Regions from separate parts of the Pseudomonas taetrolens genome, predicted to be linked through region 1. Evidence: predicted binding sites of a transcription regulator. Region 1 holds the regulator's gene; each other region holds the start of a gene.
What was found. The regulator FliA, encoded in region 1, starts transcription of late flagellar genes. The targets are predictions, from matches to a motif close to CTAAAGTTTNNNNNNNNNNNGCCGNTAA.
Positions count from the first base shown of each region.

Region 2: a site for FliA is predicted at 1,687-1,714, ahead of DQN55_RS20855 (methyl-accepting chemotaxis protein). Genes of this name have one in related genera too.
Region 3: a site for FliA is predicted at 2,397-2,424, ahead of DQN55_RS04910 (flagellar protein MotY). Genes of this name have one in related genera too.

Region 1 is NZ_LS483370.1:3,170,454-3,174,582, forward strand. Features, by position in the region: gene DQN55_RS14615 (chemotaxis protein CheA) at 1-779, opposite strand, end outside; gene DQN55_RS14620 (protein phosphatase CheZ) at 848-1,636, opposite strand; gene DQN55_RS14625 (chemotaxis response regulator CheY) at 1,658-2,029, opposite strand; gene fliA (RNA polymerase sigma factor FliA) at 2,200-2,943, opposite strand; gene fleN (flagellar synthesis regulator FleN) at 2,940-3,767, opposite strand; gene flhF (flagellar biosynthesis protein FlhF) at 3,887-4,129, opposite strand, start outside.
Region 2 is NZ_LS483370.1:4,533,182-4,537,310, reverse strand. Features, by position in the region: gene DQN55_RS20860 (amino acid ABC transporter ATP-binding protein) at 1-13, shown strand, start outside; gene DQN55_RS20855 (methyl-accepting chemotaxis protein) at 58-1,626, opposite strand; gene DQN55_RS20850 (16S rRNA (uracil(1498)-N(3))-methyltransferase) at 1,803-2,513, opposite strand; gene tatC (twin-arginine translocase subunit TatC) at 2,510-3,322, opposite strand; gene tatB (Sec-independent protein translocase protein TatB) at 3,327-3,731, opposite strand; gene DQN55_RS20835 (twin-arginine translocase TatA/TatE family subunit) at 3,742-4,023, opposite strand; gene DQN55_RS20830 (phosphoribosyl-ATP diphosphatase) at 4,047-4,129, opposite strand, start outside.
Region 3 is NZ_LS483370.1:1,015,923-1,020,051, forward strand. Features, by position in the region: gene DQN55_RS04895 (bacterioferritin-associated ferredoxin) at 172-390, opposite strand; gene rnt (ribonuclease T) at 617-1,288, opposite strand; gene pyrC (dihydroorotase) at 1,285-2,331, opposite strand; gene DQN55_RS04910 (flagellar protein MotY) at 2,486-3,391, shown strand; gene DQN55_RS04915 (argininosuccinate synthase) at 3,520-4,129, shown strand, end outside.

The DNA of each region.
Region 1 (4,129 bases):
GCCGAGACGGCAGCCTCGGTGACAGGTACGGCGGATGCCTGCAGCGCATCGCTGCTGAATGCACCTTTGCCATGCAACTGATCCAGTAACGCTTCAAACTCATCGTCAGTGATTTCATTGCCAGTTTCGGCGGGCTCTACAGCGGCGGCAGGTACCGCATCGGGTACCGTGTCCGCCACGGTGTCCGCAGAGAAACGCCCCTTGCCGTGCAACTGATCGAGCAGCGACTCGAACTCGGCATCGCTGATGTCATCACTGGCGGCGATGGCCGGGGCATCGGCCTTGATTGCATTCAACGAGTCCAGAAGCAACTCGAACTCGTCATCGGTGATATCGCTGCTGTCGCTGGTCACAGCCGCTGCGGGTTGCGGTTCAGGCACCACCAGCGCTGCAGGTTCTGCCAGGCGCGCCAGTGCCGCCAGCAACTCGGGCGTTGCCGCCGTGACCGGGCTGCGCTCGCGCACTTGGGTGAACATGCCATTGACGGCGTCCAGCGCTTCCAGCACCACGTCCATCAATTCCGAGTCGACCTTGCGCTCACCCTTGCGCAGGATGTCGAAAACGTTCTCGGCAATGTGGCAGCACTCCACCAGCTCATGCAGCTGCAAAAAGCCGGCGCCCCCTTTTACAGTGTGAAAACCGCGAAAGATTGCATTGAGCAAATCCGCATCGTCCGGTCGGCTTTCCAGCTCAACCAGTTGTTCGGACAACAGCTCTAGAATCTCGCCGGCTTCAACCAGGAAATCCTGAAGGATTTCTTCATCGGCGCCGAAGCTCATGTATGTGCTCCTTGAAGTAGGTCTGTGCGACGCCGTCGGACAACAGCGCCCGCGCGCCAACTCAAGACCTAGAAACCTAAACTGGACAGCAAATCGTCTACATCATCCTGACCGGATACGACGTCATTACGCTTATCGGCATGAATCTGCGGACCTTCACCCTTCGCTTGGTTTTTTTGCGAATTATTTTCAGCGCGCAGGGCTTCACGGTCATGTTCGATCCCTGCGAAGCGATCGACCTGGCTCGCCATGAGCACCAGCTTGAGCAGATTGCTTTCGACATCCGTGACCAGTTGCGTCACCCGTTTGATCACTTGACCGGTGAGATCCTGGTAATCCTGGGCCAGCATGATGTCGGTGAGATGAGCGGACACCACCTGATTGTCGCGATCACTGCGCGTCAGAAAACTGTCAACCCGGCGCGCCAGCTCACGAAACTCTTCAGCACCGATCTCGCGCCGCATAAAGCGTCCCCAGTCAGCACTCAGGGCTTTGGCTTCCTGCCCCTGGCCGTTGACCAGTGGCGTGCAGTGTTCAACCAGGTCCATGGTTCGATTGGCAGCCGCTTCCGTCAGGCGCACAACATAAGCCAAACGCTCAGTGGCATCCGTGATCTGCGACACTTCTTCAGCTTGCGGCACCGTCGGGTCAATATGAAAGTTGACGATGGCACTGTGCAATTCACGGGTCAGCTTGCCGACTTCCCGATACAGTCCGCGGTCGCGGGTCTGGTTCAGTTCATGAATCAGTTGCACCGCATCGCCGAACTGGCCGTTTTCAAGGCTTTCGACCAATTCCCGTGCATGTTTTTTCAGGGTCGACTCAAACTCGCCCAATGTAGATTCTTGCTGCTCCATAACGCCCCCGAGGCAAACCGATCAGCCGATGCGATCAAAGATTTTTTCAATCTTGTCTTTGAGTGCGATCGCCGTGAACGGCTTGACCACATAGCCATTAACCCCGGCCTGGGCGGCTTCGATGATCTGTTCACGCTTGGCTTCGGCGGTCACCATCAGCACAGGCAAATGCTTGAGCTTTTCGTCGGCCCGCACGTGGCGCAGTAACTCGATACCGGTCATGCCCGGCATGTTCCAGTCCGTCACCAAAAAGTCGATGTGACCCTGGTTAAGGAGCGGCAGCGCGGTAATACCGTCATCTGCCTCGACCGTGTTGGTGAACCCGAGGTCACGCAACAGGTTTTTGATGATCCGCCGCATCGTTGAAAAATCATCAACGATGAGGATTTTCATGTTCTTGTCCAATTCGACCTCCAAGCAGTTTTAAACGCGCCCAGCCTGTGAGCGCGCCATTCAATCAATTCGGTTAATACGTCTCAGAACCTGCAGGAGCGAGCTTGCTCGCGATGAGGCCGCGTAAACCGCATCGCGAGCAAGCTCGCCCCTACAGGGGGCCTATGCGATCAGTGTGCTCGCCACTGGGCCAGACGTGCGCGCAATCGTGCGGCGCACTGGCTGTGCAGCTGGCTGACCCGCGATTCGCTCACCCCCAGCACCTCGCCGATTTCTTTGAGGTTCAGTTCTTCGTCGTAATACAGCGCCAGTACCAGGCGCTCACGCTCCGGCAAATTGGCGATGGCGTCGGCGAGCGCCGTCTGAAACCGCTGGTCTTCCAGATCCCGCGAAGGCCCGAGTTGAGCGCTCGCGCCATCCTCGTGCAGCCCTTCGTGTTCACCGTCCTGCAGCAGGTCGTCAAAACTGAACAGGCGACTGCCCAGGGTGTCATTCAAAATCGCGTAATAATCATCAAGGCTTAACTGGAGTTCGGCCGCAACTTCATGATCTTTAGCGTCACAGCCGGTTTTTGCTTCAATTACCCGAATGGCGTCACTGACCATACGGGTATTGCGGTGCACCGAGCGCGGTGCCCAGTCACCCTTGCGCACTTCGTCGAGCATCGCGCCACGAATGCGGATCCCCGCATAGGTCTCGAAACTCGCGCCTTTGGTTGCGTCGTATTTGGTCGACACTTCAAGCAGGCCGATCATCCCCGCCTGAATCAGGTCATCCACCTGCACGCTGGCAGGCAAGCGCGCCAGCAGGTGATACGCAATGCGCTTGACCAGCGGCGCATAGCGCTCGATCAGCTCATACTGGCTGTCGCGTGACGACTTGCTGTACATGCGATAACCGCTGGCCGTCATCAGATCCGCCCCCCACCCTGGCGCACCAGACGCTCAACAAAAAATTCCATGTGCCCACGGGGGTTGGCCGGCAATGGCCAGGTATCGACTTTCTGCGCAATGGCCTTGAACGCCAGCGAGCATTTGGAGCGCGGGAATGCTTCGTAGACAGCCCGCTGTTTTTGCACCGCCTTGCGCACGCATTCGTCGTAGGGCACGGCGCCTACGTATTGCAGGGCCACATCGAGAAAACGGTCAGTGACCTTGGTCAGTTTGGCGAACAGGTTGCGACCCTCCTGCGGGCTTTGGGCCATGTTTGCCAGCACGCGAAAGCGGTTCATGCCGTAATCACGATTCAGCAGCTTGATCAAGGCATAGGCATCGGTGATCGACGTCGGCTCGTCGCACACCACCAGCAGCACTTCCTGAGCGGCGCGCACGAAGCTCACCACCGACTCGCCGATCCCGGCCGCCGTGTCGATCACCAGTACGTCCAGATTGTCGCCCAGGTCGCTGAACGCCTGAATCAGGCCGGCGTGTTGCGCCGGGCTTAAATGAACCATGCTCTGGGTGCCTGAGGCCGCCGGCACAATGCGAATCCCGCCAGGGCCTTGCACCAATACGTCACGCAGCTCGCAACGCCCCTCGACCACATCGGCCAGGGTAAATTTGGGCGTCAGTCCGAGCAGGACATCAACATTCGCCAACCCAAGGTCAGCGTCCATCAACATGACGCGCCTGCCCAACTCGGCCAGCGCGATGGACAAGTTGACTGACACGTTAGTTTTACCGACGCCACCCTTGCCGCCGGTCACTGCGATAACCTGTACGGGATGCATGCTGCCCATGATCTTTCTTTACCTTGTCTTACTTAGGCGCGGCTACATAGGTTGGCTGCGCGTTCCCCAGCGGAACAACACCTTGCAGACCATCAATGTAGGTACATTGCAACGTAATCGTAGCTAACTCAGCCGACCCGCTTGGGGGGGCTGTGATAGATATCAGCGAACATATCGGCCATGGCCTCTTCGCTGGGTTCTTCCTGCATTTGCACACTGACTGCACGACTCACCAACTGGTGACGCCGCGGCAGGTGAAGGTCATCGGGGATACGAGGACCGTCCGTGAGGTAGGCCACCGGCAACTCGTGACCGATGGCCAGACTCAACACCTCACCCAGGCTTGCCGTTTCATCCAGCTTGGTCAGGAT
Region 2 (4,129 bases), 1.4 Mb from region 1:
TCAGGTACTGTAAAACCCCCTGTAGGCGCGAGCCTGCTCGCGCCTACAGGGTGATGATCAAACCTTGAAACGCCCCACCAGTGTCTGCAAATGCGTACCCAGTCGTGCCAGCTCGATGCTGGACGCTGCGGTTTCTTCGCTGGCAGCGGCGGTCTGTTCTGATACGTCACGCACGTTAATCACGCTGCGGTTGATCTCTTCCGCTACCGCACTTTGTTGCTCGGCAGCTGCCGCGATTTGCTGGTTCATCCCCTGAATGGTCGACACGGTGCGGGTAATGTTGCTCAGCGATTCACCTGCGCGGCGGGTGAGTTCGACGCTGTTATCGGTCAGCAGGCGGCTGCTGTCCATGCTGCTGGACACTTGCAGGGTGCCGCTTTGTAAACCTTCGATGAGCTCTTCAATCTCTTCGGTGGACTTCTGGGTACGTTGCGCCAGGCTACGCACTTCATCGGCAACCACGGCAAATCCCCGGCCGGCTTCGCCGGCCCGTGCTGCTTCGATGGCCGCGTTGAGCGCCAGCAGGTTGGTTTGCTGGGCGACCGATTTGATCACGTCGAGCACGCTGCCAATCTTGTCGCTTTCGCGCTTGAGATGGCCCATGGCTTCGGTTGAATGGCCCACTTCCAGGGCCAGTTTTTCGATCTGGGCGATGGCTTCCCCGACGACTTTGTCGCCTTCGCGAGCTTGCTGGTCGGCGGCGAATGCAGCTTCGCGGGCTTCTTCTGCGTTACGTGCCACTTCCTGCACCGTTGCGGCCATTTCGTGCATGGCGGTCGCCACCTGATCGGTTTCGACTTTCTGGCTGTTTACCCCGGCACTGGTTTGCTCGGTGACCGCTGACAGCTCTTCGGCAGCACTGGCAATTTGAGTGATGCCATCGCTTATGCCGCCAATCAACTCGCGCAGACTCTCGGTCATTCGCTGAATAGCCTGCTGCAGCTGGCCCAGCTCGTCGCTGCGGTCGGTTTGGGTGTTATGAGTAAGGTCACCTGCCGCAATGTATTCAACGGTCTTCAGCGTGCGCTGCAGCGGGATGACGATCTGGCGGGTAATGGCCCAGGCGGCCATGATCCCGATCAGCAGTGCCAGCACCGCACAACTGATCAGCAGAGTTTTGGCTTGCTGGCTGTCCTGGTTGCGCTTAACCATTTGCAACGTCGAGAGCTTCTGGCTCAAGTCGATCAGGACATTGCCCTGCTGCTGCATGCGCTCAAATGCTTGAGCTTGGCTCTGAGCGCCCTGGTGCATGTCGGCAAAAGCACGGCGGTAGTCGGTGACAGCGTTCAGTTGCTGCTGCACCAGCACGATATCCTCAGGTGTGACCAGTTGTTTGCGCGACACCTCCAGTGCGGCGTCCAACTCGCCCAGGCGGTTATTCACTTCGCGTTGCGTGTCTGGCGTGGGTTGTCGCTCATAGGTAAAACGGGCAATGCGCAGGTCTTTGGTCAGGGCGGTGATGGTCGAAATGGTCGCCAGCTTGTTGCCCCGGTCGATCACTGAAACCAGGCCATTCCAGCCGGTTGCGGTGATCAGCAAGGTCAATATCAATACCAGACCGAAGCCCAGGCTGAGCTTACGATTGACGCTTATGTTGCCGAGAAACTGAGCCAGCCAGCGGTACATGATGATGCTCCTGAAATAACCCGATCGCCTGTGCTTCTCGGTCTTTAGTGGGGTATCAGGGCATCGGCGCGGCAGACAGGAACTGTAGAGCAGTGACGGAATGTGTGACGCAGGTCAAATGTAGCCGCTGCCGCAGGTATCGCACCCTGCTGCAGCGGCTACAGATTCCGGGAAGGCTAGAACAGGCGGGCGAGCAGGGCGGTAACGGCGGTTTCAACCCTCAGGATGCGAGCACCCAGTTGAACCGGCTGCAAGCCAGCCTTGGTCAGCAGATCGATTTCATAAGGGATCCAGCCGCCTTCAGGGCCGATGGCCAGTGTCACCGCCTCACTCAGCCCGCGGGGGCAGGCCGGATAATCACCAGGATGGCCAACCAGGCCCAGCGTGCCTTCCACCAGAGCTGGCAGTCGGTCTTCGACGAACGGTTTGAAGCGCTTTTCGATAATGATCTCAGGCAATACGCTGTCGCGTGACTGTTCCAGGCCCAGAATCAACTGTTCACGAATGGCTTCGGGCTCCAGGAACGGGGTTTGCCAGAAGCTCTTCTCGACCCGGTAACTGTTTACCAGCACCACTTGAGGCACACCCATCGACGCTACGGTTTGCAGAACCCGGCGCAGCATTTTCGGGCGCGGCAGGGCGAGCAACAGCGTGAGGGGCAGTTTTTCCGGCGGTGGCTGGTCAAGACTGAGGATTTTAAGCTCGGCTTCCCGGGGTTCAAGGCGCACCAGTTCGGCACTGCCCATCAACCCGCCGATACGGCCCACCCGCAGACTGTCGCCAATGGCGGCCCGGTGAACCTCCTGCATGTGAGTCAGGCGCCGATCGCGCAGGATCACGCGGTCGGCAGCGATGAAATCAGCCTCTTCGAGGAGCAGCAGGTTCACGCGTGTGGCGCTGGCGGTTGGGCATTGTTGTCGCTGTCAGCCGGTTGATCGTCAGGGTGGTCGCCACGCTTGCTGATCAAGCTGCCAAACAGAATGCCGATTTCAAACAGCATCCACATCGGGATCGCCAGCAGGGTCTGGGAAAAGATGTCCGGCGGGGTCAGGATCATGCCGATCACGAAGCAGCCGATGATCACGTACGGTCGGATCTTGCGCAGGTATTTGACATCGACAATGCCGATCCATACCAGCAGAACCACCGCGACCGGGATCTCAAAGGCCACGCCGAACGCAAAAAACAGGGTCATGACGAAATCAAGGTAGCTGCTGATGTCGGTCATCATCGAGACCCCTTCAGGGGTTGCCGCGGCGAAGAACTTGAACACCAGCGGGAACACCAGAAAGTAGGCAAAGGCCATTCCGGCATAGAACAGGAAGATACTGGAGACCAGCAGCGGCACGGCAATGCGCTTTTCGTGCTTGTACAGGCCCGGAGCGATAAAGCCCCAGATCTGGTGCAGGATCACCGGAATCGCAATAAACAGCGAGACCATCATGGTCAGCTTGAGCGGAGTGAGGAACGGCGAAGCCACGTCAGTAGCGATCATCGTGGCACCCACGGGCAGATATTCACGCAATGGTGTGGAAACCAGGGTGTAGATCTGCTGCGTGAAGGCGAACAGCCCGGCGAAGATCAGGAAAATTGCCGCGATGCAGCGCAACAGACGGGTACGCAGTTCAGTCAAGTGCGAAACCAGCGGCATTGGCTGGTCGTCTTCGGGCTTCTCGTTTCTGGGGATGTCGCTCATGCGCTTAAGGGGCTCGCGGTGGCAGGGTTGAGTCGTGTGGCGCTGCCGGTTGAGGCGCAGGGTCGGATGGGGGCTTGGTCAGGCTCACGGGCGCAGGGCTGGCCGGCTCGACCGCAGTTGCAGGGGCAACTGGCGGCGTGACTGGCGGCTTTACGACGTCGTGCAGAGGCGCCAGGATCTTCTTGGCTTCCTCTTCCATCGACATGATGTGTTCGTTGTGCAGCTGCCGACGAATTTCGTCAGCGCCGATTTCACGTTCAACTTCCTGTTTGATCGCATTGAAACTGCGTTTCAAGCGCCCGACCCACAGCCCCGCGGTTCGCGCGGCGCCTGGCAAGCGCTCTGGACCGAGCACCAGCAGGGCCACGAGGCCGACGAGCAGCAGTTCACTGAAGCTGATACCGAACATTAGTTTTGGCTCACACGTCTTTGCGGGTCGGCTCTTCGACTTTTTGTGCCTGCACGTCAATCGTGTGCGGCTCGTTCAAGGTCGAAGTGGTGTGTGGCTGTTGTGGCGCAGCGGTGGGCTGTGCAGGCGGAACCACGGGTTCAGCGGGTTTTTCGTCGTCGTTCATGGCCTTGCGAAAGCCTTTGATCGATTCGCCGACGTCAGTACCCAGGTTTTTCAGTTTTTTGGTGCCGAAAACCAGGACCACGACGATCAGAATGACGACCCAGTGTTTCCAGTCAAAAATGCCCATGATGAGCTCCTTAGCGAAGAGGTTTAGGCGGAAGGCCGCGAGGCTTTTTCCACGTGGCCGGAGGTGCCGATGCGGCGTTCGAGTTCATCCAGCACAGCCTGTGGAT
Region 3 (4,129 bases), 2.2 Mb from region 1:
TATAAAGCAGAGTTTGAGCCGCACACTTACGACTGTCAAACCTAAGTGTTTGAATAATAAATGAAAATTAATCGGAATAAGAATGTTTGTGTTCCGCGTCTAGGGCGTAAGCACTTGAATTATGGGCATAAAAAAACCGGACACTAAGTCCGGTTCTTTAAAACGGGTGAATCAGGCGACCGAAAATTCTGCCGGATAGCTCATCACCGTCTGGCTGGCTTGTAGCGAAGACAGCGTTTCGCGTACCACTTGTTTGGCTAGGCAGGCACATTTGCCGCATTGGCTGGCAACACCGGTTGCTTCGCGGACTTCGCGATAGCTGCAGCAACCGTCGTAGATTGCGTCGCGGATTTTTCCATCGGTGACGCCAGTGCAAAGGCAAACGTACATAAATAAGAACCATCGCTGGTTGGGATTCAATGCCTTGGATCTTAATGTTAACGAGAATGATTGTCAAAGTGCATTGGGTCTTGATTGCGCTTTGTCTGACGTCTGCTGACGAACGGTCTGGGGCACCTTTCTACCGGGCTGCCGTCGACGACCGATTGTCGCGGACAAAAAAGCCGGGCAGCAGGGCCCGGCTTTTTATGTAGCGCAGAAGGGGTAAACAACAGGATCAGTCGTTGAAGTCTTTCCAGCCGCCCATTTGCTTCCAGCGGTTAACGATACCGCAGAACAGCTCGGCGGTTTTTTCTGTGTCGTAGCGTGCCGAATGAGCTTCGCGTCCGTCAAAGTCGATGTCAGCGGTCTGGCATGCCTTGGCCAGCACGGTTTGACCGTAAGCCAGGCCCGCGAGGGTGGCGGTATCGAAACTGGAGAACGGATGAAACGGATTGCGCTTCATGTCGAGGCGTGCAACCGCCGCGTTGAGGAAGCCCAGGTCGAAACTGCTGTTATGCCCTACCAGAATGGCACGCTTGCAACCATTGGCTTTCAGTGCCTTGCGTACGCCGCGGAAGATGTCGGTCAACGCAGTCTCTTCACTGACCGCCATGCGCAGTGGGTGATCCAGCTTGATCCCGGTGAATTCCAGCGCGGCGGCTTCGATATTGGCGCCTTCAAAAGGCTCAACACGATGGAAGTAGGTGTGTTCCGGGAACACAAAGCCTTTCTCATCCATGCCGATCGTGACAGCGGCTATTTCCAGAAGTGCATCAGTGGCGCAGTTGAAGCCGCCGGTTTCAACGTCGATTACGACCGGCAGATAGCCGCGAAAGCGCTCGGCCATCGGATGGCGTGGGCCACCATGACCGCCTTCGTGTTCGTCATCAAAATGGTCGTCACTCACAGTTGTTCCTCCAGCAGGCGCCAGCGCAGTTTTTCACCGGCGCGCAGCGGAATTACATTCAGCTCGCCGAAAGGCAGGCTGGCAGGGGCGGTCCACTCCTGGCGAACCAGGGTGATGTGTTCAGTGCTGGCAGGCAGGCCATAGAAGCGAGGGCCGTTCAAGCTGGCAAAGGCTTCCAGTTTGTCGAGCGCATTGCGTTGCTCGAAGGCTTCAGCGTACATCTCAATGGCTGCATAGGCGGTGTAGCAACCGGCACAGCCACAAGCAGCTTCCTTGGCGTGCTGGGCGTGCGGAGCCGAGTCTGTGCCAAGGAAGAACTTCGCGCTGCCGCTGGTGGCCGCATCCAGCAGGGCTTCCTGGTGGGTGTTGCGCTTGAGGATCGGCAGGCAATAGAAGTGCGGGCGAATGCCGCCCACCAGCATGTGATTGCGGTTGTAAAGTAGGTGATGAGCCGTGATGGTTGCGCCCACATTGGCCGAAGCCTCGGTGACGAACTGCACCGCATCTGCGGTGGTGATGTGCTCAAAGACAACCTTCAGGGTCGGGAAGCGTTCCACGACACGACGCATATGCTCGTCGATGAAGATTTTCTCGCGATCAAACACATCCACGTTGGCGCGGGTGACTTCGCCGTGTATCAGCAATGGCATGCCGACTTCGGCCATGGCTTCGAGGACCGGGAAGATCGCATCGATGCTGGTGACACCAGAGTCGGAATTGGTCGTTGCTCCAGCCGGATACAGCTTGGCAGCATGGACGAAGCCGCTGGCCTTGGCCGTGCGAATGTCCTCTGGCTGGGTTCGGTCAGTGAGGTACAGCACCATCAACGGCTCGAAACGGCTACCAGCCGGGCGAGCCGCCAGAATGCGTTGGCGGTAGGCATCGGCTTCGGCCGCATTACGCACCGGAGGTACCAGGTTAGGCATGATGATGGCGCGGCCAAAGGTGCGCGCAACATCCGCGACAGTGTGGGGCAACACAGCACCATCGCGAAGATGTATATGCCAGTCGTCGGGACGCAGCAGGGTCAGGCGGTCAGACATTGGGGATTCCAGGCGGGTCAAACTGATGTGAATGCTACCGGAAAAGACTCTCTCAGGCACTCGCTATCAAGTTTTGTAGCGGCTAACCGATATATCCAGGGTATGCCGTAACCGGCTGACTGATTTTTTGCAGTACAAGCCTGTGGAGCCTCCCGTGCGCCAGTGTTATCTCATTCTGTTCGGTCTGTTTACCTGCCTGCCTGCCATGGCCCTGACTTTTCAGACGCGACTGGAGAGTGTGGAGTGGAAGGTTGAAGGCGATCAGTTCGAGTGTCGTCTGATTCAGCCCATTACCGATTTTGGTTCTGGAGCCTTCGTGCGTCGCGCCGGTGAGCAAGCTGTTTTCCGACTGAATGCCTACAACTCAATGCTGGGAGAAGGCTCTGCGACCCTCTTGGCAGCGGCTGCCCCCTGGCAGCCGGGGCGGGGTGACATAAGTTTGGGGGCTGTGCGCATCGGTCGGGGTCAGGTTCTGTTCAACAGCTCTCAAAGCCAGGCCGGAGGGTTGTTTCGTGGTCTGCTGGAGGGGAGAAGTCCAGTGGTCAGGCATTATTCCCGTGAAGGCCAAGTGTCGGAGGTGCGTCTTTTACCGGTGAAATTCCGTCAAGCGTATGCGGATTACGAAGCCTGTACCGTCAAGCTGCTGCCCAGGAATTTTGAACAGGTGCGGCAAAGCCGGATCGGTTTTCCGGGCAGCGGAACCGAACTGGATGCTCAGGCCCGGAACAGCCTGCAAGTGGTGGTGGACTACTTGAAGGCAGACCCGACGGTCAATCACGTCTTTCTTGATGGCTATTCGGACAATACAGGCAATCGTTTGACCAATCGCGAGCTGTCACGCCGTCGGGCGTTAGCCGTTATGGATTACTTCAAGGAAAACGGCCTGCAAGAGTCACAGATCACACTGCGGTTTCATGGGGAACAATACCCCTTGGCAGCGAACACCAGTGCTGTGAATCGTGCGAAAAACCGTCGTGTCAGCGTGCGGCTTGAGCGCCTTCCAGTGCCTGAAAAATCAGTTCCGATAACCAGCACAACCTCCTCTTCAGAAGTACGCTAAAAAATCTGCTTGAGTCGCGCCTTTGAAACTAACTGTCGCTTTGTCGTCTTAAGCTGTCGCGCCTCTGTAAATTAATACACTTGAGCGGTAGACTGTTCGGCTTTTCGAACAACCCGTGGAGTGATGGCATGGCGGACGTAAACAAGGTCGTTCTGGCTTATTCGGGCGGCCTGGACACTTCGGTGATCCTTAAGTGGCTGCAGGATACTTATAACTGTGAAGTCGTAACCTTCACCGCTGACCTTGGTCAGGGCGAAGAGGTCGAACCTGCACGCGCCAAGGCACAAGCCATGGGCGTCAAGGAAATCTACATTGATGACCTGCGCGAAGAGTTTGTTCGTGACTTCGTTTTCCCGATGTTCCGTGCCAACACCGTTTACGAAGGCGAGTACCTGCTGGGTACTTCCATCGCACGTCCGCTGATTGCCAAACGTCTGATTGAAATCGCCAACGAAACCGGCGCCGATGCCATTTCCCACGGCGCTACCGGCAAAGGTAATGATCAGGTTCGCTTCGAACTGGGTGCCTATGCGCTGAAACCAGGGGTCAAAGTGATTGCTCCTTGGCGTGAGTGGGACTTGCTCTCGCGTGAAAAGCTGATGGATTACGCTGAAAAGCACGCAATCCCGATCGAGCGTCATGGCAAGAAAAAGTCCCCGTACTCGATGGATGCCAACCTGCTGCACATCTCTTACGAGGGCGGTGTGCTGGAAGATACCTGGACCGAGCACGAAGAAG